2 regions of the Paenibacillus sp. MCAF9 genome follow, and region 1 is predicted to be linked to the other one. Evidence: riboswitches for the same ligand, from Rfam matches in the RefSeq annotation. Region 1 holds a riboswitch; the other holds the start of a gene.
The links. A riboswitch is a leader RNA that binds a small molecule or an ion and turns the genes downstream of it on or off. The one in region 1 is predicted to bind cyclic di-AMP.
Positions count from the first base shown of each region.

Region 2: linked by a shared signal. The riboswitch ahead of AB4Z45_RS00205 (C40 family peptidase) and the one ahead of AB4Z45_RS28750 (C40 family peptidase) in region 1 are both predicted to bind cyclic di-AMP.

Region 1 is NZ_JBFREL010000034.1:20,102-23,800, forward strand. It holds gene AB4Z45_RS28745 (FAD-binding domain-containing protein) at 1-981, opposite strand, end outside; gene AB4Z45_RS28750 (C40 family peptidase) at 1,140-1,616, opposite strand; cyclic di-AMP (ydaO/yuaA leader) riboswitch at 1,620-1,773, opposite strand; gene AB4Z45_RS28755 (hypothetical protein) at 2,006-2,155, opposite strand; gene AB4Z45_RS28760 (hypothetical protein) at 2,191-2,775, opposite strand; gene AB4Z45_RS28765 (hypothetical protein) at 2,940-3,699, opposite strand, start outside.
Region 2 is NZ_JBFREL010000001.1:54,089-57,787, forward strand. It holds gene AB4Z45_RS00200 (MATE family efflux transporter) at 1-630, shown strand, start outside; cyclic di-AMP (ydaO/yuaA leader) riboswitch at 866-1,000, shown strand; gene AB4Z45_RS00205 (C40 family peptidase) at 1,004-1,480, shown strand; gene AB4Z45_RS00210 (chromate transporter) at 1,615-2,802, shown strand; gene AB4Z45_RS00215 (phytoene desaturase family protein) at 2,874-3,699, opposite strand, start outside.

The DNA.
Region 1 (3,699 bases):
ACCTGTACGATTGAGCTGCGTCATGGCCGCATCAATGATTGGAATGCCGGTGGCAGCTGCAGCCCATGCTTCTAAATGAGCATCTGAGAGCTTGGACATATCAGCGAGCTGCTCGTAACGAAAGAAATCATCATGATACATCGCTTGGTATAAATAAAAATCACGCCATGCCAGCTGCCGTACCCATAATTCAGACCCCGGAAGCCCTTGGGTCATTTCGTAGGCTTGGCGGGCGGAGATGGCGCCCGTATTAAGGAAACGTGCAAGCTGGCTTGTATGATCACCGGCATATGCGTCCCTGCTCTCCGAATAAGAGGCAAGGCGTTCTCGTACGAACCGTTCCAGCTTGGATAATCCTTTGGACGATCCTTGCACGTTCGTGCCGCCTAGGGCGCGCGAAACGGATTCAGGCAAAGCGAAGGATTGCGCAACCTTGGCATTAATTTCGCTTAAGGTAGCAAGCTCATGAATCGTCGTTTCACTCATTGGGCTATAGCACTCCAGCATAAAGCTGCTCCACTTGCGATAAAAGGGTGTGAAAACCTTGTATGGCTCCATTTTTCGAGCAAATGCCGGGAAAGCATCTAGATCAGCAAGAGGTGAATCGGCAATAGACATCCATCGGCGGCCAAGGCTGCGTGTGGTTAGCCCAAGCTGCTCATCTCGCTGCCGTGAGTAAGGCGTATAGTCTGTATGAACAATAACCTCATCAATGGGATGCGCATGCAGCAGTGCTTCGGTGATCGCAGCAGGATTACCATAAAGCACATGCAGTTCCTTTCCTGCATTAGAATAGCTGTGCAGAAGTGAGGCGGCTTGCGCCATGAAATTCCGGCCGCTATGACTAGTTAAACGGCCATCTCCTGTAATAACGGGATCTATGATTAGCAAATGAATGCCTTGTTTCTCTTTTTTCTTCAAATAATCAAAAGCGCGCAAATCTGCAATACGCAAATCCTTGCGGTGAATAAACAAATACATCAGTGATAGCTCCTTCCATAAGCGCAACATTGAACGGCCGCATTCTAGCTGGAATGAAACAGCAAAGCCGCAAGTCATTTGTCGTCAGAGGACAAAAAACTGCGGCTTTGCTAGATGAGTCTACCCGTTCAACCCTCAAGAAGAGGGATTAGGTTGCTCTATTTTACGTCAACGTTGGCTTGGTATGAATCAGCATCCATGATACGACGAGCAGTTACATATCGTCCCTCATAGTACTCGGAGTTAAGTTTGTCAGTTACAACGCCTCTGCTCGAGGACGAATGTACAAACTTTCCATCTCCAATGTAAATGCCAACATGGGATATGGCGCTATTATTGCCGCCAACTGTGTCGAAGAACACAAGATCTCCCGCAATGAGGTCAGCCTTAGCGACCTTTGTACCTTCTTTTGCTTGCGAACCAGAAGTACGTGAAAGCTCAATGCCCATTTTCTCGAACACATAGCTCGTGAAGCCGGAGCAATCAAAACCTTTCGACGACGTTCCGCCGCTTTTGTACGGAGTACCAATAAGATCATTGACAATTCCGTTCAATTTTGAGTCAGCGAAAGCGCTTCCCGCTTGAAAAGCGAGCACGAGAACGAGACCCAGGATTAATGCGGTAATCTTCTTCAATTGTGAAACTCCTTCCAATGCCGACGAGGTTAGCTGTGGGGTTCGGTTGAAGGCTCCCTATGATTCCTCGGGCGTTTGAAAAAAACTCAAACGTCGGAATCAATTCACCCAAAGTGGTTCCCCCGTATCCCAATAGGGAATTAGGCAGTTTTTTTATTGCTTTGAGAAATATTCGATTATTTTCAATGATCTCCTGCCTTTAGTGGCAATTTCTAATAATTCTCATGTAACCTTTTGACAATTTGCTTCGTTAAACCGTTCTTTCTGTAATATAAACACGCCACAGTAGTGCTTTCTAACTAAATACATGGAGTCAATTTCATTAATTATGTGGATGTTGTGTAAAATATACCGATTTGTCCTTTTGGCGCTATATCGCAAGGACTAGCTTAAAGTGCCGTAAACGGCGGTATTTCACCATTTTGCTCCTCATAAATTAGAAAAATCTCATCTATATCACTCGTGAATAAGAGTAGATTCAGACAGCCTAGCTGCTGCTCCAGATAGAGCGGCAGAAATAGACAAAGGAGGCTGTTCATGAGAACAGCCCCCTTTGGGCAATCGAAAAAAAGATTTATTTTGCGGTGACGATTTTTTCAGAAATGAGCTGTGGATCGTTGTTTTTTTGCTGCATCCAAAACTGTACCTTGTATTTTCCAGCATTTTTAAAATCGTAGGAAACGAGCTTGGAGCTGAACCAAAAGGTGTCTTTTTCGACGAACTCTTTAAAATCATCATCATCTTGGCTGCGGCTGTCGATTGTCGTTTCCTTATCATTAGGATCGACGATGGTCACTTTGAACTCTGAAATCGCCATATTCAAATTATCGATTTGCGCTTGCACTAAAAATTTCTGAACACTGCCTTTATCAACCTGTCCGAACATAGCTCGCTTCTCGTTCATTAGAAACATATGCACATTGGGCTTCTGAATAATGAGCTTCTTATCATTGCTCTTCCATTGGACGAAGGCTTGAAGGGTGTCGCTTAAAGAACGAATACTAATATAAACCTTATCGTCTACAACGACAGCATCGTCAGTGGATTGCTTATTATTATAAAGGAGCGTTACCTTCTGAAATAGTTTGTCTGCTGCAACCAATGAACCGCCCGATAAGAGCAATACCATGGATATAATAACTAGTTTTTTACGCATCATTTGTGAATATCCCCCATTTTTGATTTTCTTTCAGTTATTTATACAGAACTCCCATCATTTAGTTGCGGTTAGTTGCAAAAAAACCTCCACACCACAGCAAAGCGTGGAATGAAGGTTTATTTTTGCTTCAGCATCCAGAGGACGCTGAAGGCTTTTTTGGTTTGCTACATTCTTTTCGTTTCCAGGAAGTCATATTGCGCGGCAATCGTCCAGACCTTCATCAGCGTTTGAATGAGATAATAACCCTGATGCAGGATGAGTGCCAACAGTCCGGCCCACAGCATGGAGAGACTTGTCACCACAATTCCAGCGGCTGCTCCAATCCCCCACATGATGAGCGACACAGCTGCATAGGTGAGGAAATTTCGGAGAGCGTGCCATAAGGAACGGAATATGCTTCCTCCTGATGCAGCGCTGAATTGCATGGCTAGAAACAGCAGATGCAGCACTGTGCCCCATAGGAGCCATAGAAGGGCGCTAGGCAGCACCGTTTGCAGCAGCTCTGGAATAGAGCCGCTCACTAGAAGCGCATCCAGTGAGTGCGGCAGCACATACCAAGCAGGAGCCACAGATAAAATAACCTCGATCCAGTAAAGCAGAACTACAGGCTTCCAAGCTTTGCGAATGCCTTCTAGAAATCGTGTCCCTCCATTCGATCTGGACTGATTTAACGAATAGAATAGACCGGCATTGAATAAGGGAGTGATCAGCATTCGGGCAACTAGGAGACCGCCCAGCGTCCAGACGTAAGGATTAATGAGATCGGTCTTGAACAGCTGGAATTGAGCTTCGGTCATGAATAGCTGAACGGCTGCTTCTGAAGGAGCGGAGCTCGGATATCGACGCAGCAGCGGAGCCACGACCGAATCAATGAAGCGGTAAAGGAAGAACCCCCAGATCAGCTGATAAAGAAATAATAAAACA
Region 2 (3,699 bases), on a different contig from region 1:
ATTCCTTCGGCAGGTGAGCATGTTTCTTATAATCTTTCACAGGTTGTAATCACATATTTAGTCACGCTGATCGGTACGACAGCGTTAACGACAAAAATTTATTCGCAGAGCATAACTTCTTTTGTTTTTGTTTTTTCAATGGCAATAGGTCAAGGAACGCAAATTATTGTTGGACATCTGATTGGAGCCCATCAGAAGGATGATGCTTATCGATCCAGTATGCAAAGTTTGAAGCTGGCGTTCGTCATTTCTCTTGCGCTTGGTATTTGTATCTATAGCTTCTCAGCTCTATTGCTCAGCCTCTTTACTAATGATGCGGAAATTATATTGTTAGGCAAGCAGCTCATGTTGTTATCGATTATGCTGGAGCCGGCTCGGGCTTGCAACATGGTGCTTATCAGTTGTCTAAATGCGGCTGGAGATGTGAAATTTCCAGTTGCTGCCGGGTTAGTATCCATGTGGGGGATTAGTGTGCCGCTGGCATACGTGTTCGGGATTGTGTTCGACATGGGGTTGGTAGGAATATGGCTGGCCTTTTCAATCGATGAATGGATAAGAGCTTTACTGATGCTCTACAGATGGAGGAGACGTTCTTGGCAAAAGGTCGATATTTTGGCGAAACTTGCTTAACTAGAAAGAGTAACTGTATGAAAATACGGATACTCTTTTTTTGTGTTTAAACCGTTATATTTTGAAAATATGATTGGAAATTCATCTATTTTAATTACAAAAAAACCAGCACTTTTGACAAAAATCATGTAGTGAACAGCTAAATAAATAATAATATTGAAGAAAAATGAAAGTATTCTAATAAACCAATTGCAGGATTATGGTAAAAAAAATCGAATTTAACGATACTATAAGGTTTATTGACATGCCGAGTTCTGTATATCGGAAACGGGGGAACCACCCAGGGTGAATTGCTTAATGTATGTTTTTAAGCATAGGGATCTTCAACCGAACCCATAAGCTAACCTCGTAGGCACCGAAGGGAGAAGTTGTTTTGAAGAAGGGTTTTATTTTATTGTTATCCTGCTTGCTGCTGCTTACTGGAGGAGGAAGCGTGCTTGCAGATAAGTCGGCCAAGTCTGTGCTTACGGATTCCATAAGCGAGGTTGTTGGAACTCCTTATAAATGGGGAGGCACAACGAGCAAAGGGTTTGACTGCTCGGGTTTTATTCTGCATATCTTTAATCAATTTGATGTAAAGCTGCCTAGAACATCGCAATCGCAATCAGACACAGGCACAGAGGTTAATAAAGATGAACTACGCGTGGGTGATCTTGTGTTCTTCAACACAAGCGGCAAAGGCGTTTCTCATGCGGGCATTTACATTGGGGATGGGAAATTTGCTCATTCTTCTACAAGCAAAGGGGTTACAATTACAAACCTTAACGATTCTTATTATGCAAAACGTTATGTAACAGCAAGGCGTGTCGTAACGGAAGATACATTTGCTGCGATGATGGAGTCTAAATAAAGCGTAATGATTTTAAAAACCACCTTACGAGGTGGTTTTTTTTATGTAACCATTTATTAAGTATTTGTTAAAGGGTTGTAAGCCAATAATTCGCAAGCTTACAATGTAAATAACATGAGTAATGGAATGAGGCTATAGGATTGAAAAGAGGAACAATCGCATCTTTAGTAGAGGTACTAGCTGTATCAACTAAACTAGGACTTACCTCATTTGGGGGTCCGATAGCCCATCTGGGTTATTTTCACAATGAGTATATTCGTCGCCGCAAATGGATGGATGAACGAAGTTATGCAGACCTCGTTGCTTTATGTCAGTTTCTACCCGGGCCAGCCAGCAGTCAAGTTGGGATCGGTATAGGGATAGTTAGGGCTGGGTTATTGGGCGGACTAGTGGCTTGGTTAGGATTCACACTGCCATCGATCATTGCATTAGTTGCCTTTGCTTTTTTGCTGCAAGGATTTGATCTTGGAAACACAGGCTGGATTCATGGATTGAAAATTGTAGCGGTTGCCATCGTTGCTCATGCCATTCTAGGGATGGGACAGAAACTAACACCGGATCGAAACAGAGCTACGATAGCAGTCATCGCTGCTGCGGCAACGTTATATTGGCAAGCGGTCTATAGTCAAGTGATCATTATTGCTGCAGCAGGGCTGATCGGGGTATGGTTGTATCATAAGAAAACAGTCGAGGGTACTCCTGATTTGAACATTCGGATTAGCCGTTCCCTTGCAATCTCCTGCCTCGTTATATTTCTCACGCTGCTTATTGTTTTGCCATTTCTAAGGCAATGGGGAAATATGGAATGGATAGCGATGCTCGATAGCTATTATCGTTCAGGCTCATTGGTGTTTGGAGGCGGACATGTTGTGCTGCCGCTGCTTGAGAATGAAGTTGTCTTTACCGGGTGGGTTAATGAATCGGATTTTTTAGCAGGTTATAGCGCTGCGCAGGCTGTGCCTGGTCCACTTTTTACATTCGCTAGTTATCTTGGTACTCTTTCTGGTGGATTAACTGGAGCCATTGTTGCAACTACAGCAATTTTTTTGCCGGCATTTCTTCTCGTTGCTGGAACATTGCCGTTTTGGAATGGGTTGCGAAATAACTCAAAAATCCAAGGTGCATTAGTTGGCATTAACGCCGCTGTAGTTGGCATATTGCTTGCTGCACTGTATGATCCGCTTTGGACTAGCGCGATAGTAGAGTCCGGTGATTTTATTTTGGCTGCCGTATTGTTTATTATGCTTGTTTTTTGGAAGCTACCACCTTGGATGATTGTTGTGGCTGGCGCATTAGGCGGAATGGTCCTTGAACTTATTTAATAATTAATCAATAGATAAAAACCTCTAATCCGCGATAACGGATTAGAGGTTTTTTATTTGAATTAATCTGTCTACATGACGGATTTTGCAGCAATGCTCAATTGCTCTTTAATGAGGTCAGCGGTGAGTTGTCCGGATAAAGTGACCATCGGGACGCCGCCACCGGGGTGCGTTGATCCGCCAACGAAATAAAGATTATCGAGCAGCTTGCTTTTGCTTGGAATTTTGAAGCCGCCGTTAAGCTTGCGGTCCGTTACAATGCCGTAGATGGAACCGCCATTAGAACCATAAAGCTGCTGGATATCATCTGGAGTGAAGGTATATTCAAACTCAATATGCTGTCTCAGCGCCGTTAGTCCCATACGTTCGAGCTTATTCAGAACTAGGTCTCTGTAAGCCGCCTTCTGTGACTTGAAGCTTTCACCAGGTTTGAGCGGCGGCACATGAGTAAGCACAAATAGATTTTCTTTGCCCTGCGGCGCCTGTCCTGGATCGGTTTTGCTTGAAACCCCGATGTACACTGTTGGATCATCTGTAGGTTTGCCTTCGACAAATATATCGTTGAACTCTTTATCTGGATCTTCAGAGAAGAAGAAATTATGGTGCAGAAGCTGATCATACACTTTATCCACGCCAAGAAGCAGCACAAGTCCTGATACAGTAGGCTCGTATTTTGCTAAATCCTTTACGCGGTCGGCCGATTTCGGATGATGCTGCAGCAGTGTCTGATGCGCTGGAATTGCCTCAAGATTAGACACAATCAGATCAGCTTCTATTACGCTGCCATCTTCTAAAGTTACCCCTGTTGCGTTTTGGCCGACTGTATTCATTTGAGCAACTGGAGCTGAAGTGCGAACCTCCACACCGAGCTCATCAAGCAGCTTAAGCATACCCTCC